DNA from 4 places in the Dasania marina DSM 21967 genome. Region 1 is predicted to be linked to each of the others. Evidence: predicted binding sites of a transcription regulator. Region 1 holds the regulator's gene; each other region holds the start of a gene.
The links. The regulator sigma-54, encoded in region 1, starts transcription at its own class of promoters, with help from an activator protein. The targets are predictions, from matches to a motif close to TGGCACANNNNTTGCNNT.
Positions count from the first base shown of each region.

Region 2: a site for sigma-54 is predicted at 3,410-3,427, ahead of B067_RS0116625 (PEP-CTERM sorting domain-containing protein). Genes of this name have one in related genera too.
Region 3: a site for sigma-54 is predicted at 5,460-5,477, ahead of B067_RS21885 (PEP-CTERM sorting domain-containing protein). Genes of this name have one in related genera too.
Region 4: a site for sigma-54 is predicted at 4,405-4,422, ahead of flgB (flagellar basal body rod protein FlgB). Genes of this name have one in related genera too.

Region 1 covers NZ_KB891579.1:30,042-37,636, reverse strand. The annotation lists gene B067_RS0109025 (calcium/sodium antiporter) at 1-800, shown strand, start outside; gene B067_RS0109020 (KpsF/GutQ family sugar-phosphate isomerase) at 809-1,780, shown strand; gene lptC (LPS export ABC transporter periplasmic protein LptC) at 1,791-2,360, shown strand; gene lptA (lipopolysaccharide transport periplasmic protein LptA) at 2,347-3,207, shown strand; gene lptB (LPS export ABC transporter ATP-binding protein) at 3,185-3,910, shown strand; gene B067_RS0109000 (RNA polymerase factor sigma-54) at 4,115-5,623, shown strand; gene hpf (ribosome hibernation-promoting factor, HPF/YfiA family) at 5,805-6,092, shown strand; gene B067_RS0108990 (PTS sugar transporter subunit IIA) at 6,136-6,585, shown strand; gene rapZ (RNase adapter RapZ) at 6,657-7,523, shown strand; gene B067_RS0108980 (HPr family phosphocarrier protein) at 7,583-7,595, shown strand, end outside.
Region 2 covers NZ_KB891588.1:94,836-102,430, reverse strand. The annotation lists gene ccoN (cytochrome-c oxidase, cbb3-type subunit I) at 1-199, opposite strand, end outside; gene fnr (fumarate/nitrate reduction transcriptional regulator Fnr) at 374-1,132, opposite strand; gene hemN (oxygen-independent coproporphyrinogen III oxidase) at 1,167-2,585, opposite strand; gene B067_RS0116625 (PEP-CTERM sorting domain-containing protein) at 2,758-3,351, opposite strand; gene B067_RS0116620 (PEP-CTERM sorting domain-containing protein) at 3,793-4,356, shown strand; gene B067_RS0116615 (hypothetical protein) at 4,472-4,795, shown strand; gene B067_RS20755 (MATE family efflux transporter) at 4,773-6,155, opposite strand; gene B067_RS0116605 (hypothetical protein) at 6,331-6,612, opposite strand; gene B067_RS20750 (group III truncated hemoglobin) at 6,938-7,393, opposite strand; gene cmoB (tRNA 5-methoxyuridine(34)/uridine 5-oxyacetic acid(34) synthase CmoB) at 7,407-7,595, opposite strand, start outside.
Region 3 covers NZ_KB891588.1:45,305-52,899, forward strand. The annotation lists gene B067_RS0116345 (pilus assembly protein) at 1-1,528, opposite strand, end outside; gene B067_RS0116350 (hypothetical protein) at 1,568-1,885, opposite strand; gene B067_RS0116355 (pilus assembly PilX family protein) at 1,930-2,520, opposite strand; gene B067_RS0116360 (PilW family protein) at 2,530-3,579, opposite strand; gene pilV (type IV pilus modification protein PilV) at 3,576-4,061, opposite strand; gene B067_RS22185 (GspH/FimT family pseudopilin) at 4,078-4,671, opposite strand; gene B067_RS21885 (PEP-CTERM sorting domain-containing protein) at 5,251-5,424, opposite strand; gene ispH (4-hydroxy-3-methylbut-2-enyl diphosphate reductase) at 5,548-6,513, opposite strand; gene fkpB (FKBP-type peptidyl-prolyl cis-trans isomerase) at 6,522-6,959, opposite strand; gene lspA (signal peptidase II) at 7,290-7,595, opposite strand, start outside.
Region 4 covers NZ_KB891592.1:93,249-100,843, forward strand. The annotation lists gene B067_RS21045 (TIGR04282 family arsenosugar biosynthesis glycosyltransferase) at 1-327, shown strand, start outside; gene B067_RS0119135 (flagella synthesis protein FlgN) at 314-790, opposite strand; gene flgM (flagellar biosynthesis anti-sigma factor FlgM) at 871-1,197, opposite strand; gene flgA (flagellar basal body P-ring formation chaperone FlgA) at 1,315-2,028, opposite strand; gene B067_RS0119150 (chemotaxis protein CheV) at 2,259-3,194, shown strand; gene B067_RS0119155 (CheR family methyltransferase) at 3,302-4,162, shown strand; gene flgB (flagellar basal body rod protein FlgB) at 4,508-4,918, shown strand; gene flgC (flagellar basal body rod protein FlgC) at 4,918-5,358, shown strand; gene B067_RS0119175 (flagellar hook assembly protein FlgD) at 5,415-6,095, shown strand; gene flgE (flagellar hook protein FlgE) at 6,139-7,395, shown strand; gene B067_RS22070 (hypothetical protein) at 7,545-7,595, shown strand, end outside.

The sequences.
Region 1 (7,595 bases):
ATGCATTAGGTTCCAACCTAGCTAACATAGGTATGGTGTTGGGAATTACCGCGCTAGTTGCCCCCATCCCCATCGCCCTAACTATTTTAAAACGCGAAATGCCGCTGCTATTAATTGCCACTATAGGCGCCAGCTACTGCTTATACGATGGCTATTTAAGTTGGTCGGACGGCGTTATTTTACTAGTTACGCTGGCGGTTATTTTTTATATTTTGGTCACCAGTAAATCACACCAGCCCGATGCCGAACATGAGGCCGATATTGAACACATACCCACCATGAGCACAGCTAAAGCCTGGCTGCTGTTTGTGGTGGGCTTTGCCCTGCTCATTGCCAGCTCACAACTATTGGTATGGGGGGCAAAAATAGTCGCTATAGAGCTAGGGGTTAGCGAGCTAATTATAGGCTTAACCGTAGTCGCGGTGGGCACCAGTTTGCCCGAGTTGGCCGCCACTGTCGCCAGCGCGCTAAAAGGCCACCACGACATAGCGCTGGGCAATATCGTAGGCTCCAATCTATTTAACCTGCTTGCCGTAATGGCTATGCCAGCACTGATTAGCCCCACCGCTTTAAGCGCCGAGGTATTTACTCGCGACTATATGAGCATGGCTGGCATCACGCTATTATTAGCAACCATACTCTATGGCCACTATATCTGGGCCAAACGAGCGCGCAACAAACTACAGGCTAGCAATGCTACCGCCCTATTACCGACTCAATACTTAGGTAGGTTAGCTGGCGCGGCGCTATTAATTGCGTACGCAGCCTATTACTATCTGCTATTCCCTATTAACGGATAAGCCACACCATGACGACTATCTCTTTTAAAGATTCCGCACTGCGCACGATTAAGATAGAGCGCGATGCCGTGGCCAGCTTAGTAGACCGTATAGATCAGCACTTTGATCAGGCCTGCGAACTCATGCTGCAATGCCAGGGCCGCGTCGTCGTCACTGGCATGGGTAAGTCTGGACATATAGGCACTAAAATCGCCGCCACCCTAGCTAGCACTGGCACCCCGGCCATGTTTGTCCATCCCGGTGAAGCCAGCCACGGCGACATGGGCATGATTACCGCGCAAGATGTGGTGATAGCACTATCCAACTCCGGCACCACCGCTGAAGTCGTCACCTTATTACCGCTGTTAAAACGCTTGGGGATACCGCTAATCACCATCACCGGCAACCCGGACTCCATCTTATCGCAAACCGCCGATGCCAATTTAGACGTAAGCGTAGAGCAAGAAGCCTGCCCGCTTAACCTAGCACCCACCTCCAGCACCACCGCCTCACTGGTAATGGGTGACGCCCTAGCCATAGCCCTATTAGAAGCACGCGGCTTTACCGCTGAAGACTTTGCTTTTTCACACCCCGGCGGCGCACTGGGCCGACAGCTATTATTAAAAGTGGAAGATGTTATGCACAGCGGCGAGCAAATACCGAAAGTGCAAAGCGGCACTCTGCTTAGCGATGCCCTACTGGAAGTCAGCCGCAAAGGCTTGGGCATGACCACCGTGGTGGATGCCCAGAATATCTTAATCGGCCTATTTACCGATGGCGATTTGCGCCGCGCCCTGGATCACAGCATAGACATACACAGCACCCGCATCGACGAGGTGATGACAGTCAACTCAAGAACCGCCAGCCCCGGCATGTTAGCCGCTGAAGTGCTGGGCTTAATGGACGAGTACAAAATCAACTCCATGGCTGTAGTTGATAGCCATAAACACCCCGTCGGCGCGGTACATTTACACGACTTACTAAAGGCGGGAGTGGCTTAGCCCACACACTATGACTTTACTGCGTCGCAAACAAAAACACTTCGTCATTACCAGTATCGCTCTGGCTTTACTGCTAATGTTTTTGTGGTTGTATACCGAATCCGGCTCCACCCCCAGCTTTAGCAAAAAGGCCACACCCAAAGAACCTGAAATTTTTATGCGCGACATACACAGCCAACGCTTTAATGCCGAAGGCCAATTAGCGCATACCCTGACAGCCGAAAGCCTTAACAACTACGCCAAGGGCAAACGCAGCATATTGCAACTACCGGTGATGCACTTTTACACCGACCAGCAACTGACATGGCAGATCACTGCAGACTCAGGCATAGTAACGAAACAGGGCCAGCAGGTAGCATTAAAAAATAATGTTATTGTATTGAGCAACGACCAGCGCTACCAGCTCAGCACCAGCGCACTAAATATCTATCCCAAAAAACAAATCGCCGAGAATAATCTAGCCGTCACTATTACTAGCCCACAGGGCACGACTACCGCCACCGGTATTAGAACGGACTTAACCCAAGAGCACACTCTATTGAAAAAAAACGTAACAGGCCACTATCATGCAGCGCCGTAAGCTACACATACCACTCAGCGCCGCGGCGCTCAGCCTCATTAGCACCCTATTTAGCAACTCAGGCTGGACCCTGCCAGAAGACCGTGCCCAGCCCATCACCATACAATCAGACTCTGCCGAACAGCGCATCGTCGACGGCAAAGAAACGACCCTCTATAACGGCAGCGTAGTGATGGTACAGGGCAGCCTGCATATTAAAGGCGACACTGTTACCGTGTTTAGCGAGGATCGCTCGGTCACCCGTATCGTCGCCATAGGTAAGCTGGCCTTTTTTAGCCAGCAAAACGAAGCTGAAAAGCCGCCCGTAGAAGCGCAGGCGGAAACCATAGAGTACCAACTCAGCAACGACACCATCGTCTTTTTAAACCAGGCCACACTAACCCAAGGAGCCTCCAGCCTTAGCGGCCAACGCATAGACTACAACACCAACACCGCGCAAGTGAAAGCAGCTGGCAGCCAAGAGGGCAGCGAAGCCGCCAGCAGCACCGGCCGGGTTAATATGGTGCTAGAGCCCAAGCGCAAAATCGATAGCGCGGAGACCAATGGCATGTCTGCACCTATAGCCAATCCAAGCCCAGCACCAAAACCTGAATCAGAGTCTGAATCAGAACCTAAGCCAGCCCCTGAACCAGAGCCCGTATCCGTACCAGCCCCCGTAAGCGACGATGTGTCAGCTACCGCCGTAGACGCGCCCACCCCTGCAGCTATTTCTGCAGCTACCCCAACACCTACCCCTACGGTACAGCCCAACACAACAGGCAATGACAAGGCCAGCGCACCAACCGACGATCATACCAACCCCAAAACCGACCTAAAGGATAGCCATGCCGACGCTGTTAGCCAGTAACCTAGCCAAGGCCTACAAAGGCCGGGAAGTGGTTAAAGATGTTTCACTGTCCGTAGAAAGCGGCCAAATCGTCGGTTTATTAGGGCCTAACGGTGCCGGTAAAACCACCTGCTTTTACATGATAGTGGGCATAGTCACCGCAGACCGCGGCCGCATCACCCTGGACGATAAAGACCTCACCGGCCTCTCCATGGGCGGCCGCGCTAGACAAGGCATAGGCTACCTACCCCAAGAAGCGTCTATCTTTCGCAAGCTCAGCGTGGCCGACAACATTATGGCCATACTGGAAACCCGCGCAGACTTAAGCCGCCGACAACGCAAAGCTAAACAGCAAGAGTTACTGCAAGAGCTGCACATTACCCATATACGCGACAGCTTGGGCATGGCCTTATCGGGGGGCGAACGCCGCCGGGTAGAAATCGCCCGCGCGCTAGCGACTGAACCGGCATTTATTTTATTGGATGAGCCCTTTGCTGGCGTAGACCCCATTTCGGTGGGCGATATTAAAAACATTATTAAGCATTTAAAAAACCTTAATATAGGGGTGCTAATCACCGACCACAATGTGCGAGAAACCCTTAGCATCTGCGAAAAAGCCTATATCGTCGGCGATGGTCACATCATCTCCGAAGGTTCACCCGAAACCGTGCTCAATAACCGCAAAGTGCGGGATATTTATCTGGGCCACCAGTTTGTTTTATAAGCTGTGCAGCTTTTAAACTACTGTGGTGCATAGCCATAAAAAAAGCGGTATAAATATTGCTTTCTTATTGCCTATAAGAACCTGCATAAACTACACTAGGCCTTAAGTTGTCCTCATTAATCACTGGCATTAATAGCCTGCACCAAGGGTAAAACCACCCACCTGGCGCGACTTCCTTGTGCGGAAAAGTAATAATTAGTCACTATGAAACAATCGCTACAACTTAAAATTGGCCAGCAGCTGACCATGACGCCGCAGTTGCAGCAAGCGATCAAACTATTACAGCTTTCCACCCTAGATTTACAGCAAGAGATACAACAAGCCTTAGAAAGCAATCCCATGCTAGAGGTGAACGAAGAAAGCGAAGCCGACAGCCCAGCCAAAGAAGGCGATAAGCAAGCCGAGCTGGTAGACCTCAGCCAACCCAACGAAAAACCCACCAGCAAAGAAGCCGACAGCACCGCCGCCGATGCCGATAGTGACTGGGCTGAAAACAACATCCCCGACGACCTACCGGTAGACACCAACTGGGATGACGTTTACACCAATAACAGCCCCAGCAGTAACGGCTCATCAGCCAGCGGCGATAACGACTATAACTTTGACGCCAACAACAGCGCCGAAGAATCATTACAAGATCACCTCTACTGGCAGCTCAACCTGACCCGACTCTCCGACTTGGACCGAGCCGTCGCCATGGCTATAGTTGATGCCGTAGACAACAATGGCCGGCTCACCCAAACCCCCGAAGATATACTCTCCGGTTTTAGCGAAGAATACCCCGAACTAGAGCTGGACGAAGTGGTGGCAGTACTACACCGGGTACAGCAATTTGACCCGCCGGGGGTGGCTGCAGCTGACTTACAAGAGTGTTTGATGATACAGCTCAACCAGCTGTCTCCCGACACCCCTTGGCTAAAAGAAGCCAAACTTGTCACTACTCGCCACCTGGCCTTATTGGGCAACCGTGATTACGCCCAATTGATGCGCCGTAGCAAACTCAAAGAAACACAGCTGCAAGCCGCACTAGTGCTTATCCAAAGCCTTAGCCCCAACCCCGGCGAAACCATTACCAGCAGCCAAACCGAATATATAGTACCCGATGTTTTTGTTAAAAAGATCAAAGGCCGCTGGACCGTCGAGCTCAACCCCGATACCGCCCCCAAACTCAGTATTAACAGCACCTATGCCTCCATGGTTAAGCGCGCCGACAATAGCAGCGACAACAACTATTTGCGCGACAACTTGCAAGAGGCGCGCTGGTTTTTAAAAAGCCTACAAAGTCGCAACGAAACCCTGATGAAAGTGGCCACCCGCATCGTCGAGCACCAGCGCGGCTTTTTGGATTACGGTGACGAGGCCATGAAGCCTTTAGTACTGCACGACATCGCCGAGGCGGTAGAAATGCACGAATCCACTATCTCGCGGGTCACCACCCAAAAATACATGCATACGCCCAGAGGTATTTTTGAGCTCAAGTATTTTTTCTCCAGCCATGTCAGCACCGACTCCGGCGGCGAATGCTCCTCCACCGCGATACGGGCACTGATCAAAAAACTCATAGCCGCCGAAAACACCAAAAAACCACTCAGTGACAGTAAAATTACCGCCTTACTGGGCGAACAGGGCATCAAAGTGGCCCGCCGCACCATAGCCAAATACCGCGAGTCGCTTAATATACCGCCCTCTAATGAGCGCAAGCGGCTGGTTTAAGCTGAATAATCAAACACTTAAAAAACTACCGACACAGCGACGAGATTCTTAGCAGGCGAACTAAACAGGCTGCCAAAATTACGCTAAGCTGAAAGAGACGGGAGCCACTTCCTCCCTATTCAATTAAAGAGTCCGCACGCCGTGCAGCACTACTTTTTAACCCTGTCAGAAGGAGCCAGCCATGCAAATTAATGTTAGCGGTCACCATGTCGAAGTTACTACAGCCCTTAGAGATTACGTCAGCAGCAAATTTTCCCGCCTAGAACGCCATTTTGATCAAATAACTAACACCAATGTCACTTTAACCGTTGAAAAACTCAGCCAAAAAGCAGAAGCTAACGTCCATGTTGCTGGCGCCGATTTATTCGCTGTCTCAGAGTCTGAAGATATGTATGCTGCGATAGACACGCTCACCGACAAACTTGACCGCCAACTGATTAAACATAAAGAAAAAGTCAAAAGTTATTAGCCCATTAACCCCAAGCACGCTCACACAGTAATCGCGAAATTCTATGTCTTTATCCTCCATTCTTACCCTTGAGCGCACCCTCTGTGGTGCCGAAGGGCGCAGCAAAAAACGCGTTCTAGAAACTACATGCCAATTTATATGTCAGGATATAGTTTCGCTAGACAGTGAGGACTTATGCGACAAGATCACTGCCCGCGAGCAGCTGGGCAGCACCGGCCTAGGCCACGGCATAGCCATACCCCACTGCCGCATAGACAACTGCAGTAGCATTACCGGCGCGTTGATTAAACTAGAACAGCCGGTAGACTTTGACGCGATAGACGGTGAGCCCGTAGATATCTTGTTTGTACTTATCGTGCCTAACGAAGCGCAGGATGAACACCTAGCGGTGCTAGCTACCCTGGCCAAATTATTCAGCACCGCCGAATTTTGCCAGCAACTGCGCAACGCCAAAACCAGCCAAGAGCTGTTTGATATAGCCATTAACGCTTAGCTATAAACCCTTTGCTATTTAAGCTTATAGTCATAAACCACAGTCATTAATAACAGCCACACAGGAGCACTATGAGGCTAATTATCATCAGCGGCCGTTCCGGCTCAGGCAAAAGTAGCGCCCTCAACCTCTTAGAGGACGAAGGCTATTACTGCATAGACAATTTACCGGTAGCGCTGATTCCCGATTTAGTCACCCATCTTAAACAAGGCGGCCATCCTTCAGGGGATAAAGTTGCGCTGTGCATAGACGCCCGCAATAGCAGCAGCGACTTAAGCGCGCTCACCTTGATGATAGAAGGCGATCATCCCGGCGTAAGCATAGAAGTCATCTACCTAGACGCCGACAATGACAAGCTCATCAAGCGCTTTAGCGAAACCCGCCGCCGCCACCCGCTGAGTAATAAAGACACCGGCTTAGCCGAGGCCATTAGCCGCGAACAAAAACTGCTAGAACCCATTGCCAGTATTGCCACCCTCACCATAGACTCCAGTGACATGAGCCTACACGACCTGCGCGACACCATTAAGTCGCGCTTAGTCGACAAAAAAGGCAGCAGCATCTCCATTCAGTTTCAGTCCTTTGGCTTTAAACACCGCATACCTAACGATGCCGACCTAGTTTACGACATACGCATATTGCCCAACCCGCACTGGGACCCGGCCCTGCGCATACTTACCGGGCTAGACCAGCCGGTCATAGATTTTTTAAACACGCAGCCGCAAGTCGATAGCATGTACGAGGATATACGCAGTTATTTAGAAAAGTGGTTGCCCGCCTACCAAGACAGCAACCGCAGTTACATCACCATCGCCATAGGCTGCACTGGCGGCCAACACCGCTCCGTGTACATGGCCGAGCGGCTAGCCCATTATTTCGCTGACCACTTTGATAATGTGCAAGTCCGCCACCGCGAAATGCCCAAACAGGCTAGCTGAGAGCACGCTGAAACCCTAACTGCAATGAACCAGTAACAATAATGAACCAGAGCCACTGCATGATTACTTGTC
Region 2 (7,595 bases), on a different contig from region 1:
AAATAACGGTGTTGGTATGCAGTGGACGCAGACGGCTAAAGGTGAGCCAAGGCGTCTCAAAATTTAGCGCAGGCCAGGCCAGCTGTGCGGCAATAAGCACCCCTATGGCCATCCCAATAACACCCCAGGCTACGGTCATGATCGTAAACTGGCGTACCACCTTGTAATTGTATACAGGGTGCTCAAGCTGATTATTCATAAATAACCCTATGTATTTGAACGTTTGTTTTTTGTTAATACAGATAGGATGTATAACAGCCTATCCATTGATCACTTAGGCTATAGTTGCCTTGAGTGAAAACCAGGTAAAAGGTTGGTTTTTTTTTGTGAAAGAGTCGTGTCTTAAAAGATGCCATCTTGCGGGGCTTGTCGCTTACATATCAGCGATTTCTCTTAAGGCCTCTAAATCTTTTAGAGTAATTTCCTTGCCATCAACATCAACAAGGTTTTGTTTTTTAAAGCGGCTAAAAACTCGACTGACTGTTTCTATGGTTAAACCTAGGTAATTGCCTATATCGGTACGTGACATAGGCAGCCTAAATTGCGTGCCTGACAGTTTGCGGCGCACCATACGTGCTGAGATGCTAATTAGCAAGGCTGCGATGCGCTCTTCGGCAGAATTTTTACTCAACAAAGTGATTAGCTGTTGATCGCTGGTTATCTCTTGGCTCATCAGCTGGAAAAAGTGACGTTGCATATTGGGCACTTCGGTGCTGAGTGCCTCCAACCTATCAAAGGGGATTTCGCAGATGGCGGCGGTTTCTAATGCTCTGGCTGAGTTGGCGTACTTGCCGGAACCTATGCCATCCATGCCCATAATTTCGCCGGGAAAGTAAAAGCCAGTAATTTGCTCTTGGCCATCGTTGGTGACTCTATAGGTTTTGACGGTGCCGGAGCGTACCGCATACACGGAGTGAAACTTATCGTGTGCGCGGTAAATATGGTCGTTTTTTTGTAAGGGGCGGCCGCGCTGTACTATCTCTTCCAGCTTGACGATATCATCATCTTTCATCGCCAGTGGTAGGCAGATGCTGCCTAGGCGGCAGTCGTTACAGGACACTTGGTGGTTGTGGGGGCAGGACTTATCACTACTGCTCAATAGATTACCTGCTAATGCGCTTTTCTCAGCCATAATCTGACAATATCCTGTGGGTCAAATAAGAAGGTTACAGTGTGTTTGAGTAACGAGGCTGTGCGTCGCTGCTTAAATATCGGTCAAAAGTCATACAGATATTTCTCAGCATAGACCGCCCTTCTAAGGTGACGCGGATTTTATCACTCTCCATAAGGATTAAGCCATCCTTTTGGTATGTTTTCAGTGTTTCTAAAATGTTGGCAAAATATTCGAAAAAACATAATTGAAAGTGTTGCTCTACTTGTTTGATATCCAAGTTTAGGTTGCAGATAAGCTCGCTAATAATATGGCGGCGAACTTCGTCGTCGTGGCTTAAACGCAGGCCGCGGCTAATGGCGAGGCGGTTGTTATCCAGTTGTTCGTAGTAACGCTCTAGGTCTTTTTCGTTTTGGGCGTAGCTGTGGCGTAGTGAGCTGATGGATGATACGCCTAAGCCAATTAGGTCGGGGGCTAGGCAGGTGGAATAGCCTTGGAAGTTGCGTTGCAAACGGCCTTCTTGTTGGGCGATGGCCAGTTCGTCATTGGGTTTAACAAAATGGTCCATGCCTATATAAACGTAGCCGGCCGTGGTGAGTACATCGGCAATCAAGGCCAGCATCTCTAGGCGCTGCCCTGTGCTGGGTAAGGTGTGGCGGTCTATGGCGCGCTGGCTGCTAAAACGGGCAGGTAGGTGGGCGTAATTGTAAAAAGTAATGCGGTCGGGGGCCAGTTCCAGTACCTGCTCTAGGGTGTTAGTGAGCGATTGCAGGTTTTGCTTGGGTAGGCCATAAATGAGGTCGTAGCTCACCGATTTAAATTGATACAGCCGGGCAGCATTGGTTAGCGATAGCAGCATATTAAAGGATTGGCAGCGGTTGATAGCTGTTTGTACCTCGGGGTCAAAATCTTGCACGCCAAAGCTTAGGCGATTAAACCCCAAGCCTTTTAATAGCGCGAGCCTATCTTTATTTACCGTGCGTGGGTCTATTTCTATGCTGTATTCACGGTCGGGGCTGTCGCTAAGCTTAAAGTGCTGGCCTAGGTGGTGCATAAGCTCAGTCAGTTCCGCATCGTTTAAAAAGGTGGGGGTGCCGCCACCAAAATGCAGCTGGGTAACCGGCCGCGCTTGTCCGGCCAGTTCGGCCTGCATGGCTATCTCTTTATTGAGATAGTTTAAATAGCGCCGGCTTACCGTGCTGTCACGAGTAACGATTTTATTACAGGCGCAGTAGTAGCAAATGTTTTTACAAAAAGGGATGTGCACATAGAGCGAAAGCGGTGCTATAGAGCTGCCTCTTTGTTTGATTAGCTCTTGCCGATATTCATTACAGCCAAAGTCGACACTAAAATGCGGTGCAGTTGGGTAAGAGGTATAGCGTGGCCCGGCCACATCGTATTTACTGGACAAAACCTGGGCATGGGTGCCAGCATTTTTGTCTGAAACAATGGTTAGGTGGGCCTGGTCGCTCATAATGCAAGGCTATTTTAAGTGTGGTGAATGATGCAGAAAGTGTAGCGGGGTGGTGTTTTTGCTGTGTTGATGTGGATCAATGGAAAGGGGTTATCGGTGTATATAGATTATGCAGCCCAACCGCAGGGTTGCCCTGCGGTTGGGGAGTGTAGCTTAGGGGCGGGATAGCCCTTTAATGTTGCTGGCGGCGTGAAGCCAGTAAGCCGGCAAGGCCTAAAAATAGCAGCGCTATAGATGAGGGCTCAGGCACAACGGTTCTTGAGGGCAAGTCTTGAGATAGCAGGCTGCCTTTTTTGTTACCATTAGCATCGATAAAGCGCACTTTTAAATGGGGGTTATCGGTATAGTTGCTAACAGCATTGGCAAAGGTGAAATCAAAGAACATATTGTTGGTTAACAGTTCGCTGCCGCTAAAACAGGGGTGGTTAACACCACCGGTGAGCGCCTGGCAGCCGTTAGCATTGAGTCCCCAGCCATCAGTTATGCCGTCAAAGGATGCCCCTGGGCCGTCGAGGGTGATATCGCTAGCATTGGCAAAGGCCACGCCAAAATCATTAATTGCTATGGAGTCTATTCTGACAGCACCATCCCAACCAGAGCCAGCGGTTATATTGCCAGCATCGATTTCAATTCTTAAGGTATCGCCTATCCAGCTGGAGAAAAAGTCTACACCGGTGCCTTCCCAGTTGTTGATGACGCCAGCAGAGGCTGATAAAGAAGTTGACATTATTACCGTAGAAATAACGCCGCCTAGTAGCTTATTCATTGTATGTTTCCGCCTTGTATAAGAGGATAAATACTGCAGTCTTTCGACAGCGTGTATTGCAGCAACAAACAGGCCATAAACTTTAACGTTATGTATTTGTTAGGGAAATCATTTTGCAATTTTTTATAATGTAAACTTACTCGACAGTGGCGGGTGTGGGCAGCGGGCTAGTTGGGCCAGCTATACTTTTGCGCTTGATTAATGCGCAGTCGCTGGGGGTAAAGGCGTTGCTGCGTCAGTGGTTACATACGATGTCGGTATAATTTACATGATTGTAGGTTTGATAGTCGATTAGTTCTTATAAATTATTGTTTCTTAACGACTTAAATTTAATGGCTTGGATTTTGCATTTAATAGCACCGATCGGTTTATGGACAATGATGTTGATGTAAGCCGAGTGTTTGATTGGATGATTTAAATAAAACCAGGATGATTTTAGAAATGAAAAGCATATTTACAACTGTTGTAAGCGTGTTCTTACTAGTTGCTGCCAATGCGTCGTGGTCGGCGAACATCGGTTGCGGTAGTACACAGCGCTGGGCTGAATTGGACTCAGCCACTTCATGTTTAACGGGTGAAGGTAATACCAATGGTAATGGATCTACCATTAATGCATTGTTTGGTCCTACGTGGACTCAGCAAGGCAGTAACGATGGTAGTAATGGTACTAGTGGTTTTTTGACTACTAATGCCGACTCTTGGGGTCAGCATGTTACCGGGACTTGGGCTATTGATGCTTCTTTTTGGAGCCTATTTGGCGAAGCGATTATCTCCATACACGTCGGTAACGGCGGCGGCAGCCCAGATCACTTTGCATGGACTATTGAAACTGGTGCAACCAGTGGCACATTCTCCTATGACAAGTTAACTGGTGGCGGTGGCGGTCTATCCAATATGAAACTTTGGAGTCGTGGCGCCCCTACTACTGTTCCTGAACCCGGTTCTATAGCGCTTTTAGGCTTGGGTTTAGTTGGCTTAGTAGCATCACGTCGCAAACAGCGTTAAGCTTATTGCTTAGCAGCTAGTTTGCTTAAAAGGCTCCTTGCAGGGGCCTTTTTTTATGGTCTAGTATTTTATGGATTAACGCTTTATGGCTAGCCATTTTGCGAGGGGAGGGATAGTGACAGCGATAGCATTTAACACGGAGTTAATTACGCAGCGTGGCGGTAATCTTTGCGGTGAAGATGAGTTGTCGGTAGAGGCCTGCGGTGCTTGCCAAGGGCAGTATTTGTTTAATGCGGCGCTTAATGATGTGTATTACGACAGTGTTGATTTGTCCCGCCACTTTTTTAAAATACCCGCCATAGACTTACCGCCCTGCCGTTATTGTGGTGCGTTGCAATGGCAGTTTGCCTGCCCAGCACCCGAGCTGGCGCAGGTGCAAGCAGGCCCTTGGGCGTGGGTGTTGGCTAGTCGGGTGTTTAGCTTTGATGGGCAGTCATAGCCCGGCGGCTAATAATTATATAACGCCAGCCCAGCATTAATGCGGCCAGGCTTAGGCCGCACACCAAGCCTATCCACATGCCTTTTGCCCCTAAGGGTGTCAGCCCGAATTTACCAAAACTTAGCGCCCAGCCTAAAGGCACACTAATCGCCCAATAGGCAAAGAGCACAACCAATAAAGGTATGCGGGTGTCTTGGTAGGCGCGCAGCGCGCTGGCCATGCAGATTTGTACCGCATCGGGTATTTGATAAATCGCCGCAAAAACAAGCAGCGAACTGGCTATGCCTATCACGCTGTCATTGTTGCTATATAGCCCAGCCACATCGGCTTTCAACCATAGAATGATCAGCATCATTGTTGATGATGTGATTAAAATTAGCCCCAATCCTGTACGGCATACCAAGTTAGCTTGCGCTTGCCGCTGGGCGCCCAGTTGCTGGCCGGCGCTAATGGTAGTCGCTATACCTACGCTTAAGGGAATCATAAATGTTAGCGCCGACACGCTAAGGGCAATTTGGTGGCCGGCAATCACCACGGTGCCCAGCGGGGCGATAATTAAGGCAATAATAGAAAATAGTATAACCTCGGCTAAAAAGGTAAAGGCTATAGGTACGCCCAAGGCGCATATGCGTTTGAAAACGGCGGCTTGCAGGCTGATTCTGTCGCTAAACAGTTGTAGTGAGCGAAATATAGAGAGCTTGTTGATGAGCAGCAGCCCCAGCAGGCATTGCAGCCATAGGGCGATGGCGCTGGCGTAGCCGCAGCCTACGCCACCTAGTTCGGGTGCGCCCCAGCGGCCATAAATAAACATGTAGTTTAGGGGGATGTTGGTGGCAAAGGTGATCAGCTGTATCAGCATCACCGGGCGGGTTTTACCCATGCCTTCGCTGAGGCTGCGCATCACTAAAAAAGCCGCGCCGCCGGGTAAGCCATAGGACAGCGCCGTTAAATAATCGGCGCAGATTTGGCTTAATTCGGGCTCTAGTTTAAGTAGTGCTATTAGCGGCGAGGCATTATTGAGCAACACTATCCCCAGCGGTGACAGTATGGCTGCCCACAGCAGTGATTGGCCGAACAGGGCTTTGATGGTGGATGTATTATTGGCGCCAAAGGCGTGGGCGATTAGGCTGGTGGTGGCGGTAAAAAATCCGACTAAAAACAACAGTGTGGGCAGCCAAAAACTTTGCCCTATGGCAATGGCGGCTAGGTCGGTAGCACTATAATTACCGGCCATAATCGTGTCGGTTGCGCCCATGCCGGTAATGGCAAGCTGGCCTATTAAAATAGGTGCGCTGAGGGTAAGTAATTTGCTGGCTTCGTGCCGGTAGGCGCGCAAAGAACTGTTTCTTACCTTGTTCATAATTGTGTCGTCAAAATGGCGGGCTACTATAGCATGGGCGGCGGCGGGTTTAGCTGGGCTTATATCGGCATGGTGCTTACTTACTGCTAGGCTTTTGCTGCAGTAAATGTCGCCCGACTAATGCTTATTGCGGGTTGCCGGCAATTAGCATTTGTTGTGAGGTGTTGCTATGCAATCAGCTGCTGCTGTTACCCGCTAGGTAATCAGTTAGCACATAACCGATATAGGCATCGAGGGCGTCATTATCTAATTCGCAGCTGTTGTCATGCCACCATGCCCCTATAGCTGTTACGTTACCTAAGCTGCAGTTAAAGGCGTCGCGGCAGCGTTCCATCAGTACGAGTTGCTCCTCTATACCTTCTTGCTGGGCCAAATAGCTCAATATTTCCGAGATTTTGTTACCCGACTTGGCCATGGTTTGCATGGTGGTGATTTGAGTGGTGATAGGCTTGGGCATGGTTCTACTCGGCAGCTAGGGTTGTTGGGGCGGCATGATAGCAGCTGCTGATTAAATTTAAAGTCAGTACTAAAGTAAAAAGATAAAGTAAAAAGCGGCAGGCATAAAAAAGCACCCCGAAGGGCGCTAAAAAAGTGTGAGACCTAGATGAGTGCTAGTAAACAACGACTAGCTGGGTAGGGCTGTTGAGGATAGCAACAGCTTGTGTTCCATGGTGTTGATAATAGTGGCTGTTAAGCAAAGACGAAATCGGTAATTACCGAGCACTGTTAAGTACATATACTTAGCGATAGCAGCATCCAGTGAATACTATAGGATTAAATGTTTAGAGAATTTGATCGGGTTCAAAGAACTGCACACCGCTATGTTCCCGCTGCAGCATATGTTGAGTGGCGGCTTGGTTGTGTAAGCCTTTATGCATAGATTCGGCAATGGCGGCGGCGCGCTGTTTGGCCAGCTCGGCCATAGGGCCGCTGTATAGCTCATCAACGCTGCGGGTAAATAGCATTACCCAGCGCTGAAAGTGGTGCTCGTTTAAGGCGCAGAGGCGGTGTAGCTGCTGGTGTATCTCAAAGGTGCGGCCGTTATAGCTTTGCCCTTCGGCTGACTGCGGTAGCAGTATTTTATGCCAAAAGCCGGCGATCTTGGGCAGGTGTTGCTGTAAGTCTATGCCGGCTATGTCGGTAAAGATAAACCCTATAATGGGGTCGGGTAATACCTTTTGATAAAAGGCGGTGACCAGGGCATTAATATCGGCTGGGCTGACTATATCCTGTTTCATGCTCTGCTCTCCCTTAACTCTCGCTGTTTTTTTGCGCGGTTTTGGCGCTGATGATGGCGCGCTTGGGGGCGGGGTAGCCTTCTAGGGTTTTGCTGTGGTCGTTGGGGTCTAAAAATTGTTCCAACGAATAAAAGGTCATCCAGTCGGTGCGGCGTTGCTCGGCTATAGAGGTGACGGTTTCATCAATTAACACAATATCGAC
Region 3 (7,595 bases), on a different contig from region 1:
TATTGCCGTTACTGTCTTCCCGCAAATAGCCTTTCTCATCAATAAATAATCCTGAAAGGCCACCTACCCAATTAACTTCTCTATTGCCAGCATCAATAACTTTCGGCGTATAGTTCGCCTGGAATATAGCGCCGCCACCCTGGCTACTATTCGCCAATACCGCCGCACCAGTAGCCGATGACAGGCGATTAGAAATATTAAGAAAAATACTGCCTAATGCCGTATTTAATGCTGCAGAATCACCCGCTATATACGCATTTGTGGTGCCACCAGCACTAGCAATTTGATCAAAGAGTAATGGATCAACCCCATTAGGCAATGCAAAAGCCACCACATAGGTTTTAACACCTTCCGCACTGAGCAAATTTGCCGCTTCAGTGGCGGCAGCCGCTACCGCCGTAGCCGTATTAGTAACTTCAGTACCAGACGCGTCCACCGAAGGAAGGCCGTCAGTTACTAAAACAACAAAGTTACTATTGGCACTACACACATTGGCCGTAGGTAAGGCAGTGCTTGCGCCGGCAGCAGTTTCTGCAGGCGTCAAGCTACTATTAAAATAGGACGCAGCACTTTGCAGCGTCCCTTGAATAGGTGTTAAGCCAGCATTGCGAAGCGGGGTGTCTGTGGCTGTAGTAAATTGCGAGGTTGCCAGCTTATTCAATAATTTCGTTTTATGCGCCGCATCAACATCATTAATACCTACATGCAGCATACCCTTGCCGGGTGATACATTAGAAAACCAGGTTTTGCCAACATAATTCCAAGTAAAAAACCTGCCGAAATCCAATATCCCCTGTGCCAAATCACTATCAGAAGGTACAAAACTATAATTACCGATTGACGATGAAAAACCAGAATTAAAAGTATCACTAGCGTCTGTTTTATCACTAAAACACTCATGGGTATCCCAAGGGCCAGCTGGGTACACTTCGGCACCATTATCAAAATCAGCGGTAGCTGAACGACAGAAAGCGCTACCCTGATTAGAGCTAGAATAAAAAGGTAGCGCTATATTATAGTAAAGATAGGCGCCTGGATTACTTGAATTGGGGGTACGGTACTTCTTCGTTAAAGAATCTCTAGAGCCATTATAATTAGGATCGTAATTAGCGGGGTCAAAACTCACATCGTAGGGAGAGTTATGTATATGGTTGGCATTTACACTGCTCTGTTGATAAGACATTAACCCCAATCGAGAAACATCACCAAAACTATTAATAACGGTTTTAACCGCATTCCTAGCAATTTCGGATTTACTGCCCGCATTATCACTACCCACCGCCGAGCCATTTGGGGCCTCATCCATACTATTAGAATTATCAAGAATAATTAATACATTGGGTTTGTCCCCCGAGCCGCTCAAGTCAATAAGAGGAGGCACCGCCGCATAGTGCGGTGCTGTTCCAATCGTCGTTGCAGCCTGTGCAGTATTGAGTGAGGAAATGGCCAGCGCCAACATAAGCAAGTGGCACAAACGCGCAGTGGTTGTGTTGATGGCAACGACAACTGCCTTGGTTAAAATATTCATGAGTTCACCTTGTTACAAAACACGCCGTAAAAACTACCGTTAATAAATTACCACTCGAACTAAGCGACCTGCTTTTAGTTCGATTTGAATATTGGCCTTCGTAGATGCCTTATACCATTGAGCTGCTGGCCTGCGATCATCAACATCAACCCCTGCAGTAATTTGATATTGGCCTACCGAGGTATCAAGCCGTCCATTTTCATGGCGGGCAATAAGCCGCCCATTAAGAAAACTGTTATTTACCTGGCTACCACTCGCTATTGGAGCAGTTTCATTAACCAGAGTAACCGCATAAGCCGGTGCAGCAACCGCTAACATCCAGATGCAGATTAAATATATCGTTACTTGCTTTTTCATGCTGACCACCCTCAACCTAACTGTTTTTAATAACCTAACTGGCTCTATTGTTTAAATGTAGATTGCACCATTGCTCTTGACCCGCCCGTAGGCCCCTCTGCGTAGGCTGTGATTCGATACATTTTTGCCCAGCTCGAATCATATGTAGGGGCCGCAGTTGGGGTACCTGCATTTGGATCAGCCACTACATAACATACAAACTCAATAATATATTTGGGCTTGGTCGGCAGTGTTGGGAAGTTCGCTATAGATTCCCTAGCCCTGCCCGCCGTTGTCCACGTGACACTCTGCAGCCACAGCGGAGTCGCTAATTGTGTTTCTGTGCATACACCGCCGGAAGGATAACTGCCATTAAAACAAAAGCCATTAGCGCAGGTACTTGTAAAACAGCTTGCGCCACTACAGCCGGTTTGAATATCAGCGGCATTAAAAGCCAGCGTGTAGTTTGAGGCCGCATTTTCGCCTTCAGCCAAGGCGGCCTCGGCCGCTTGAAACACAAAATCATGCTCGCGATAATTACTGGCCATACGCTCATTCAAGGTAACGTTGTCCATAGAGGCCACGCCAACCAAAGAAAGTATAAATAAAATCATAAGGCTAAATAATAATACGCTGCCAGATTGCCTATGCTTCATTACCCGCTCCTACCTATTACGAATTTTAACCGTTGATACAAACTCCTGGCGGAGAAAACGGTCAGTGGGGGTATACGTGACACCCATAAAACTAAAGTCTTGCGGCTCGGATGCGACGGTTTGAAGTGAGCGCGCCAGCAAGTGAATTTTAACGGCAGTTACATTCGTCCACACCCCAACATTACTCGCATCAACATACCTATTCGGGCTGCCATCGGCGGTCAGGTCTTCGCCGTATAATACTTGTAAGTTTTCAATACCCTGAATCAATTCACTGGAGGTTGTTGCAGCATTATTTGCCAACGACCGCACAAATAATGCCGGCAGGCCATTGCTGGCAACATCAACATAATAAGCCGAGGACATTGCCCGCATCACAGAGGCGGGGCCGTTATTGCCATAGGTATAGGATGTCCCAAGAGGCGTACCTAAAGCGTTAGTACTGTTACCTGGGGTGCCAGTACCCGTGTTATGCACCACCTTACCGGGGTTACTACCCGCATGTTGAAAGATGGCTGAATGCCCGCAGTCAGACACAACTAATATATCCCCATCGTTGAAAGGGTGGCTACCGATTGTCATGACAGCTGAAGCAGGATTATGGGCCGTAACACTAAAAGACTGGCTACTATCTAAGCGCGATAACGTTAGTACATCACTTCTAGGCACGGTACCCGACGCTACCACTGGCGGTGTCGGTTGCGGAAACTCACTGGTAGTAAACGCCGCATTGCCGGTGTCATCGCCATTAAAGCCGCCTAGGCCATTACCAAAAGCCCCCTGCCACCCCGTGCCCCCTATTGGGTTAAGAGTATCCACCACCGGAATATCTTTATTACAGCCCCAGTACCCCGCCATACGTAAATCGCGGCTCATAAACTCAACAGCAAAACGGCTATTTTCTTGAATCCAACCTAGCTCTTCATTAAAGGAGTAAGCCTGCTTACTCCCTATAAAAACCTGGATAATACCGCCCAATAGCACCGAACTTAATGCCATAGCCACCAGTAATTCAACGAGGCTAAAACCCTTAGCCGTTGCAGCGCTTACACTCATCATAAAACCGTCCTGAAACTGTGTTGTTTGGGCGGAATAGGGTTGTCTTGCGAAAACTTAGTGGCGCCCTCGCTGTGGCTGGCATCGTACTGTAAGGTAACTACAACGACATCAGGCGTGCCTAGAGCAATCACCACCTGCCCTTTACCATCGGGCAAGACTCTTGCCACATCATTTTTCCAGGTTGCTAAATCGTATAAAGCCAAGTCAGACAGGGTGCAATTCGCCGTTGAAGTAGCGCAGTTAGTATACGAAGGCGCGGCACTGCCAAGATCGCTAATATAAAGGCTAGCCTTACTACGGTTCGACCTCATTCTATCCATAATATCTTGGGCTAAAATGGTGGCCCGGGTTTGATAAAGCGCCCCTTGATTGAAGCGCATCACTGACGATTGTAGGCCCAGCAACCCCAGCAGCCCCACGGACAACACCAACACCGATACCATGACTTCAATTAAGCCAACGCCTAAATTAGCCTTTCTCATAATGCCCACCTTATTACTAACACGATAAATCGCCTCCTGATTCATCTTCATAAATATTATTATTATCGCCGTCTATACCATACCTAAGGCTACCAATCAGCGTTAACACCAGCGCTCGCGCATACTCAGCCCTGCCACTTCGGCTACATATCTTGAATGTACCTTCAGCACTAGTAATCAAACCTCGGCTATTATATTGAACGCTAGACGCCACACCATTACTCCATGCAAGGGATCCTTTAGTGCTCCACAACAAAGTGTTATCAGAGCTAAGCGCCGTATGAACACGAATAATGTCATCAGTGCCGACATCTAAGGCATTATTGCCACTGACATCTTCAAAAACCAACCAACCCTCTGCCCATGTACCCGTACATGTAGCCTGATCGGAACTCGGGCACACCACCACAAATCGACTACGTTTTATTGCCTCAGCCCTAGCCAAACGCAAAGACGACGAAAACTCGCTCAATGACGTCGAAACGCTATTTTTCTCAAGCGTATTCTGCATAGACGGTACCGCTATCGCCACCAAAATAGCCACAATAGAGATTGTTATCATCAGCTCAATCAGCGTAAACCCTGATGCTTTTCGATTAATTTTGTTCATAGACACTCTCAACTTCAACATGCTAGATAATAATTAAATACTTTTATAACACAATGTCGTCCGGACAAACGGGGATAATTAGAGATGAAGGACACTTACCCAAACACCTCACATCATGCTCGATACATACGGGATAACGGCTAAGCACTACATTAATTAACAACAAATATAATCGCCATTAAACGGCTTTTGGCAATATCAATTGCCAGCACCTAACGATTACAGGGCTAAGCATGGCGCATATCATTAACAATGAATTGAATCAAAGAGCTGAATATGAAAATATCCGCATACCGAAGAATGGCTCAACTATAAGGAATATAGGGTAAAGCCATTTGCAATAGCGAGGCTTGGGCTAAATTGCTTGCTCATAGGGCAGATAACGGGTTGTCGCATGGAGCCAGTCCATCGTACAACATTCAGGAAAGCTGGGAATTAAGTATTTAATCAGGAGCGTAATAGATGAATAATTTTGGCTTAATAACTCTCATCATCCGCGGCAAATGGAGGGGGAATGCCTCACATGATCTGAACATTATCACTTGTTCAAATCATGCAAGGAACAACAATAAAAGTATATTACTTACGCTTTTTATGAACAATGGCCATAACGGTAATAGCCGCTGCCAACAAAGCAAATGTACCTGGCTCAGAAACAGAGACTGGCGGAGCTGTGGTGACAGCCAACACAGCATTACTCGCTAGCAAAGCAGACAATGCTATTGAAATTTTACCTAATATTAATTTTTTCATTTTATTTCCATAGTGTGATTGATCCTCATTAAAAACTTGCAAAATATAAGCCAAGAACGATAACCAACTGAAATATATAATATATTTAATAAAAAAGATTAAAAAAAAACATTAAGTGCAAATTTATTCGACAGGGTAGAGCCTTAACTCTTTAGGCAGCGAAAAGGTAATATTCTCCTCTACACCCTCCATTTCTATGGGGCTCTCAGCTCCCATTTCACAAAGATGCTCTATAACCTGCTTAATCAGCACATCAGGGGCTGAGGCGCCGGCAGTAATGCCTATGGTTTTTTTATTATGTAGCCAACTGGACTCTATATCGTCGGCGGTGTCGATAAGATAGGACTCAGTACCCATGCGCTGGGCCAGCTCTCGCAGGCGGTTGGAGTTGGAGCTATTAGGCGAGCCCACTACCAGCATAAGGTCACATTCAGCAGCCAGCTGCTTCACCGCATCTTGGCGGTTTTGGGTGGCGTAGCATATATCGTTTTTACGGGGGCCGGCGATTTTGGGAAATTTCGCTCGCAGGGCGTCGATAACCTGGGCGGTGTCGTCCATAGAGAGGGTGGTTTGAGTCACATAGGAGAGTGCGTCCGCATTATGCACAGCTAATTGCTGCACCTGCTCTACATCTTCCACTAGGTATATATCGCCGCCTTTGGCGTGATCATACTGGCCCATGGTGCCTTCTACCTCGGGGTGGCCTTTGTGGCCGATCAATATGCACTCGTGGCCATCGCGAGAAAATTTAGCCACTTCCATATGCACCTTGGTCACTAAGGGGCAAGTGGCATCAAATACTCGCAGGCCACGCTGCCGGGCTTCTTCCTGCACTTTTAGTGACACGCCGTGGGCACTGAATATCACTATGCTGTCATCGGGGACCTCGTGTAGCTCATCGACAAAAATCGCCCCGCGATTACGTAAATCATCCACCACAAATTTGTTGTGCACCACTTCATGACGCACATAAATAGGCGCACCGAAAATCGACAATGCGCGGTTGACGATTTCTATGGCTCTATCAACACCGGCACAAAAACCGCGCGGGTTGGCTAATTTAATCTGTATCGCGCTGGAGGTACTCATAGCTATTCTCAGGCGGCTGCTACCGCAATAATTTCTACGTCAAAGATAATGTACTCGCCCGCCAAAGGGTGGTTAAAGTCGACAATAACCACCTCATCATCTACAGATTTAATCACGCCGGGTAATTCCGACTGGCTGGCATCGGCAAAGGAAATGATCAAGCCTTCTTGCAAATCCATATCTTCAGCAAAGGTATCGCGCTTGAAGCTCTGTATATTGTTGGGGTTGGGCTGGCCAAAAGCATCTTCAGGTAGCACTGTGAAGGTCGCTTTTTCTGCCGAGCTTAGGCCGAATAGTTTTTTTTCAAAACCGGGCAGCAGGCTGCCATCACCGATCACAAAAGTGGCCGGTGATTTTTCAAAGTTGCTGTCGATAATGTCACCATTTTCGAACTTGAGTTCAAAGTGCAGGGTGACGCTGGTTTCTGGGCCTATCAATGTAGTCATATCGCTCTTCTATTCTTTCTTTCATGCCATTCAAACATAGGTTTGAAAATTATTAGTTACCCAAGCCAGCCTTTTGTTTCGCTCTCCTGAGCGAGTTCATTTTCTTTGCTTGTGCAAAGAAAACCGAACCAAAAGAAAGCACACTCCTAGTACGTCGGCCACCTTGTGGCTGCCCTGCGCTACTCAATATTTAACGGCCGCTGCGCAACTCACATTTTTTGATATTTAATCAAAAAATGCTCAAACAGTGCTCGCTACTGCGTACCGTTAAATATCTCCGTTGCTCGGCGACTCCCAAGGAGAAATTGGGTGCTTCGTAGTCAGTAAAACTTAACCCTTACTGCCTTTATGGTGCTCAGGATTAACAATCATATCTAAAATCATTAATATCGCACCTATAGTGATGGCAGAATCGGCGATATTAAATGCGGGAAAGTAACTGCTTTGCCAGTGCACTGAAATAAAATCAATCACGTGGCCTAACATCACTCTGTCCCATAAATTACCTATGGCGCCGCCTAAAATAAACGTCAACGCCACGGCCAGCATTTTTTCTTGTGGCTTTAATTTATAAATCCACACCACCAAAGCAACACTCACCACCGCTGAGATGGCGGTAAAAAACCAGCGCTGCCA
Region 4 (7,595 bases), on a different contig from region 1:
GATGCCGAGGCGGTGCTGTTGTTGGGAGCCGATTGCCCTTTTATTGACGCTGCCTATATAGCGCAGGCTCTGCAGCGATTGCAGCAGGGAGTCGATGTGGTGTTTGGCCCTGCCGAGGATGGTGGCTATGTGCTGTTGGGGTTTAAACGCCTGTGGCCGCAGCTGTTTAGCGGCATTAGCTGGGGTAGTGATCAGGTGCTGGCGCAAAGCTGTAGTGCTTTAAAGGGGGTAGACAGTCGTTATCACTGTTTAGCCCCCTTGGCCGATATAGATAGGCCCGAAGATTTGCCACTATTACGAGAGCTGCCAGCTTTTAAGCACTGGTGATACTGCGGCCAGAGCTGTTGTTATTGGCCATACCCTTGGGGTCATATAAGCGATTTTGTTGGTTGGCGCCGCGTAATAAGTCCAGCGTTTGATTAACCACTAGGCGGGTGCGTTGCAGTATGCGCTCGTTAACGGCATTTAAATGCTGGCACTCATCCCATTGCTGGGCCAGTTGTCGCCACGCCTTGGCTACTATCGGTGACTCTTGTTCGGCAGCATTGAGGGTGGCGGTTTCATCCGCTAGGCCTGCTGCCTGTAGGGCGTGCATGCGAGTGTGGGCATGCTGCTTAAGGTTTTTGACCAAGCTATTTTTGTCAGCTAGCAGAGTTTTAATATTGTCGTAGTCGCGGTTTTCTAGAGCGCTACGCTCTTGTAATAGCAGCTTATGTAGCTGGGTAGTGAGGGGTAGGTCTTTGTGGAAGGTGGCTAGAAGCTCTGACCACAACTGCGGTGAAGTTGCCATAGGATTAAACCTTTTGAATGTTTTATATTTGCCTTTTGCTCGCTAGGCGAGCGGGTGCTCAAAGAGCGGTTCAGTGCGCGCTATTTGCCGAAGAGCGCATCTGAACTGAGTAATTTTTCAGCGATTTTGTTGTTGTCTATACGGTATTCGCCGCTTTCTATGGCGGCTTTGATGCTGGCCACGCGTTCCTCGTTCACTTCAGGCAAGTCTGCAAGCTTGCCCTCTAAGCTTTTAAGGGTTTGCGCTTGGCTGCTTAAGTTAACTTGGTCGCCGCTAACGGGAGCTTTAGCATTGCTATCGACCGCAGCGCTTTTGCTTTGCTCGGCTTTGGCGCCGTTCTCGTCCTTGCGATCAGTACGCAGCTCGTTGCGGTTTGGGCTTCCTAAGCCACTGATATCTCTAACCATTTCTCTAATCCTAATTGGCAAATTAAGGCAAATATAAAACGTTCATGGTATTTATCGGCAGTAATGCCGCGAACTTTAACATATTTACCTTTTTTATTACGGGTTTCTGCAGGGTGTTTATAAACTGGCCTGCACGGCTCCAGGCCCGGTGACACGGGCGTCGATGACGCGTTTTGATTGTCTGTTTTGCACCTGTATTTGCTGCCCTTGGCGGCCATCGCTGAGGGCGATGGCGGGGGCCTTAACGGTTAAGCTGCCAGATTCGGCGCTGAGCACCACGGCGTCGCCTCTTTCTACCATCAAAGAGGCCTGTAAATAGCTGCTGGAGATGACTACGCCAGGCTTAAGTGCACGGCTGGCTTCCATCCCCACCACATCACTTTTACGAAAATAATAACTGCCCCGTATGCCGCCTAAATCGACTTCGCGTAGGTCTAGGTGCTGAGGGCTGAACTGGGTGTCTTTATTGATGGGTCCTGCGGCGACCACGACGGGGTGAAAGAGTTGTATCTCAATAGGCACATACAATGACCAGCGTCCTGGCTGCGAGCAGCTAACCTTGAGGTTGACGCGGCCTACGGTGTTATTATCATGGCGCTCTACTGCCAGTGCTTGGGCGCAGTCGGCCATGCTTAGGCGTGAATCTAAGGCGTTAATTTGATGGCTGATACGGCTGGCATTGGGGTAGCGTTGCTGTAGCTCACTGCGGTAGTCATCCATAAAGAGTTTTATGCTGCTGCTAATGTCAGCCGCGCTGGTATCGGCCTGCACTACCGCGGGGCTGAGCGAGATTAGGGTGCTTATCGCTATTAAAATACTACGTGCTTTCATTAACTTAGCCTATGCTTTATCTGTTAGTGCGCTAAATATTGCTGCTTTGCTGCCGATGACATATTGAAGTCGAAAAAATGACGCTCAATAGCTCGTTCAAGAAATACTGCAAGTAGTATGCCGTTAATGGCCGTGAGCGGGGTAATGGTGCTAGAGTGCTATGTTCTCACTAGCACCGGGCCAAGCCGGTTGGTTTGATGAGACTAACGTAATCGTTATTGGAGAAAAATATGGCAGGTGTACTCGATACAGTCAATCAGCGTACCCAGCTAGTCGGGCAAAACCGCCTAGAGCTACTGTTGTTTCGCCTAGATGGTGCGCAGGTATACGGTATTAATGTGTTTAAGGTTAAAGAGGTGTTGCAGTGTCCTAAGCTGACCAAGATCCCCCAGCGCAATCCGGTGGTGAGAGGCGTCTCCCATATACGTGGAGGCACTATCCCGATTATGGATTTGAGTTTGGCTACCGGCCAAGGCGAATTAGACGACATAGAGAGCTGCTTTGTTATTATTACTGAATATAATACGGCGACGCAGGGCTTTCTCGTGCGCGGGGTAGAGCGCATTATCAATATGAACTGGGGTGATATACATCCACCACCCAAGGCCTCGGGGCGCGAGCATTATTTAACGGCGGTCACCAATATCGATGGTCGTTTAGTGGAAATCATAGACGTAGAAAAAATTCTGTCTGAAGTTTCGCCCATGGTGGAAGAAATTTCCGCAGGGGTAGTCGATGACGATATCGGCGTGGAGGCTGCGAGCAAGCACGTATTAATTGTCGATGACTCGGCTATAGCCCGTAAGCAAATTAAACGCTGTGTAGAGAGTATAGGCGTAGAAACAACGGTGCTGAATGATGGCCGCCAGGCCTATGAGCATCTGTTGGCATTGGCTGACGAGGGCATCGATGTCTCTAAGAAATATATGGTGATGATTTCAGATATAGAGATGCCGGAAATGGATGGCTATACCCTCACCTCAGAGGTGCGAGCCGATGCCCGTTTGGCTAAGTTACATGTGGTGCTGCACACCTCGCTCAGTGGTGTTTTTAATCAGGCTATGGTGAAAAAGGTAGGGGCTGATAATTTTTTAGCCAAGTTTAACCCTGATCAATTAGCAACCATGGTTACCGATAGAATTAAGGCCGTTAATGCAGGGGAGTAGGCTTAGCAGGCAGTAAACTTTGTTCGCAACGATATATTTTATCGGAGCAAGGTGGAAAATTCTGTATGCTTAACGGCATTCCCGTAATAAAAAGGTTAGCAGTATCTATGAGCCAACAGAGCTATGGTTTGCCTTCTCATGCCAGTGCGCAAGTGTCGTCGAAAGATTACCAAAACTTTCGCGCGTTTTTAGAAAGTGCCTGCGGCATATTATTGGGTGACAATAAGCAATATTTAGTGGCCAGCCGATTAAGCAAGATTATGGCGTCTAATCAGATTGCCAGCCTTAGTGAGTTAATAGAAAAGATTAGCCTTGTGAATAATCGCCCCTTAAAAGAAGAGGTGATAGATGCCATGACCACTAACGAAACCCTCTGGTTTCGTGACACCCACCCTTTTGACGTGTTTAAAAACACGATTTTGCCCGCAGCGATTGCCAATGGCGGTAGCAGTTTACGAATTTGGTCGGCAGCCTGCTCCTCGGGGCAAGAGCCTTACTCGCTCAGTATGATATACGATGAGTATCGAGCGGCTTACCGGGCCAAATTACCCCCGTTAAATATTGTGGCTACAGACCTATCCAAGTCTATGTTAGAGGCCTGCCGGGCAGCAGAGTATGATGGTCTGTCACTGGGGCGCGGCTTATCCGAGCGGCGTCTGAGGCAGTTTTTTGAGTCTACAGAAAATGACTGTTGGCGATTAAAGGCGGTGTGCCGTGAGCGGGTTAGGTTTCAGCTCTTAAACTTAATGGATGGCTTTATTAGTTTAGGTAAGTTTGATGCTGTGTTTTGCCGCAATGTGTTGATTTACTTTTCACAAGAGTTAAAAAAAGACATCTTACGGCGCATACACGCTAGCTTAAAGCCAGGTGGCTATTTAGTGCTGGGAGCCTCAGAGGGCATGACGGATTTAAGCGAATTCTATGAAATGGTACATTGCCATCCGGGTATTATTTATAAAGCTATTTGAAGGGTGTGCTGGTCATTTGCCTAAACAGCGCCCTGTATAGCCACCTGAAAACGGACTGAATAATGCTCCGAACATTAAAAAGCTCAGCCCTATGGTGCTGGGCTTTTTTGTTATCTACGAGGCGGGGTAGTTGTAAACCTTGCCGCCTTTGCCTTGCCGCTTGCCGCTCTGGCCAGCAATTGTTTGCCGCCACCTTTTCTATATCTGCCCCCAACCCGCTGTTTTTGCTGCAATAGCAAAGCTGGCACAGGCTTTGCTATTACTATATCCATAAGCAACAAGTGTTAATACTTTGCTTGTTAGCCCAGCGGGGTGATAACAGGTAATTGTGACGGGTAAAATGTAATGGCGATTAGTTTTTCAAATGCATTAGGGGTACACGAGGCCGCATTAGGGCTACGCACTAAACGTGCCGAAGTGCTGGCTAGTAATTTGACCAATGTTGATACGCCTAATTATAAAGCTCGCGATATAGATTTTAAGAGCGCATTGAAAAGCCAGCTAGCTATGACGGGTAACGCTGCCAGCATGAAGGCGACTAACAGCAAGCATTTTGGTGTTGCGCAAGGTCAGGGTGTTACGGCGCTGGATTTAAAATACCGTGTGCCTTTACAGCCCTCGCTGGATGGAAATACCGTAGACGAACAATCAGAAATGAGTCGCTTCGCTAAAAACACTATGGATTTTCAGGCCAGTTTTCAGTTTTTAAACGGCAAATTTAAAGGTCTAAGTAAGGCCATTAAAGGAGAAATATAATGTCAATCAGCAGTATTTTTGACATAGCCGGCTCAGGTATGGCGGCACAAAGCCTACGGTTAAATACCACGGCGAGTAACCTGGCCAATGCCCAGGCTGCCAGCAGCAGTATTGGTGAAGTCTACCGAGCTAGGCACCCGGTTTTTTCGGCGGTACATCAATCGGAGATGCAGGGTGATGGTTTTATGAGCTCCATCCAAGATGAAGCTAGTGTAGGCGTTAAAGTAGATGGCATCGTCGAAAGCGATGCTCCATTACAAAAGCGTTACGAACCCCAGCATCCCAAGGCGGATAAAGAGGGTTATGTGTACTACCCCAACGTTAATGTGGTGGAAGAAATGGCTGATATGATTTCTTCATCGCGTTCATTTCAAATGAATGTGGAAATGATGAACTCAGCAAAAACCATGATGCGTGGATTATTAAGCTTAGGGCAATAAGCCTTTAGTGATAGCGAGCGCAACATGAGTAATCGTAGGATTTAGGAAGCAAGGCAATGACTGACAGTGTAATTTCAACCGGTTTATTAGCGGACTTGTCTATACAGGATAAGCAGCAAGCACAGGGCCGTACCAAAAGTAACGAGTTGGGTCAGGATGCTTTCTTAAAATTAATGATTACGCAGATGAATAATCAAAACCCGCTAGACCCACAAACTAACAGTGAGTTTGTGGCGCAGTTAGCGCAATTTAGTTCGGTAGAAGGTTTAGATAAATTAAATAATACCGTCACCGACATGAATCAGGGTTTTCAATCTAGCCAGGCGCTACAAGCATCTTCATTAGTGGGGCGCAGTGTAAAAGTGCCAGCTGAAAATGCGTATTTGGCAAGCGGTAGTTACATAGCCGGTACTATCAACTTACCCTATAGCACCGCTGATTTGAGTATGAATATATACAACTCGGCCAATCAATTGGTAGGTAGGGAATTGTTAGGCCCGCATGAAGGTGGTGATGTGACTTTTGTGTGGGATGGCAAAAATAATGATGGCACTACCTTGCCTGCCGGTAAGTATCGCTTTGAGGCCATAGCCAGCACTACTGAGGGTCCGCAGCAATTAGCCACCGATTTAAGCGCTAATGTCGATAGTGTCACTGTAGGTGGCAATGGCACCCTAACATTAAATATCGCCGGCATAGGGCCTATGTCCTTGTCCAGCGTTTCAGAAATTTTATAGGCAATAGATAACAGCATTACCTAATAAGGTAGAGGAGTGAATTATGTCGTTTAATACCGCATTAAGTGGCTTGCGGGCTGCTAATCAAGATTTATCGGTAACGGGTAATAATATTGCCAACGCGAGTACAGCAGGTTTTAAAGGGTCGCGTGCAGAATTTGGAGATGTTTACGCCGGCAGTTTAATTGGCGGTGGTTCTTCCGCAGGTAGCGGTGTATTAGTAACCGATATAGCGCAGCAATTTGACCAAGGTAATATTTCATTTACCGACAATAGTTTGGATTTGGCCATTGATGGTACCGGTATGTTTGTGCTCAGCGATGCTGGCGCAACCACCTATAGCCGTGCAGGTTATTTTGGTTTGGATAAAGATGGTTATGTCGTTGCTAATAACGGCGCACGTTTGCAGGGTTATCAAATTAATTCATCAGGCGCTATCTCAACGGGTGTGACCGGCGACTTGCAAATACAAACGCAAAACATCGCTCCAGCTTCAACCAGTGCAGTAGATATAGAGTTTAATTTGGACTCTAGAGCGACTGCTCCGGCGGTAAGTCCTTTCGATTATACCGACCCCGATAGTTACAATACTTCTACTTCTTTGACAGTGTACGACAGCCTGGGCAACCCCCATGTGCAAACCAACTATTTTGTTAAAGATCCAGCACCGGCCGTTAATCAATGGCAGATGTATGTAAAAATTGACGATCAAAATGTCATTACGCCTACTGCCAGTGATACGCCTATTTCGTTAAATTTCAATGCTGATGGTAGCTTGGCTTCGCCGTTAACGCCTGCCAGTGTTAACGCTTGGAATCCTGTAGATGGTAACGGCAATAATAACGGGGCGACTACACCTGCAAACTTTACCATTAGTGTGGGTAGCTCTACCCAATTCGGTAGTGAATTTTCCGTTACCAGTGTCGGCCAAGATGGTTTTTCATCAGGGCGCTTGTCCAGTGTGGAAGTCGATAAAACCGGTGTTATCTTTGCGCGTTTTACCAATGGTGAGGCGAAGCAGTTGGGGCAATTAGCGTTAGCCACTTTTGGTAACCTACAGGGGTTAACACCTTTAGGCAGCTCTAGTTGGGGTGAGTCTTTTGAGTCGGGGCAACCGATAATTGGCGCACCATTAACGGGTTCTTTAGGGACTATACAGTCGGGAGCGTTAGAGGATTCCAATGTCGATTTATCAGAGGAGCTGGTGCATTTGATTATTGCGCAACGTAACTTCCAAGCGAATGCTAAAACGATAGAAACGGCGGATACAGTTACTCAGGCAATTATTAATCTACGTTAATTATTTTACGTAAGTATAATCTTATTAGAGGTTTTTAGGAGGTCTATAAAAGTTGTTGCGCTTGTCTTGCGGCGTTAGAAATCAGTTTAAAATGCTTGTCAACTCTCTCTCGTACACGCATTTTTCGCAAGTTATTCATGTCGTACAACATGACGGCTTGCACACGGCTCCGCTGGTTTTTATCAATGCAGGCAGGCGCG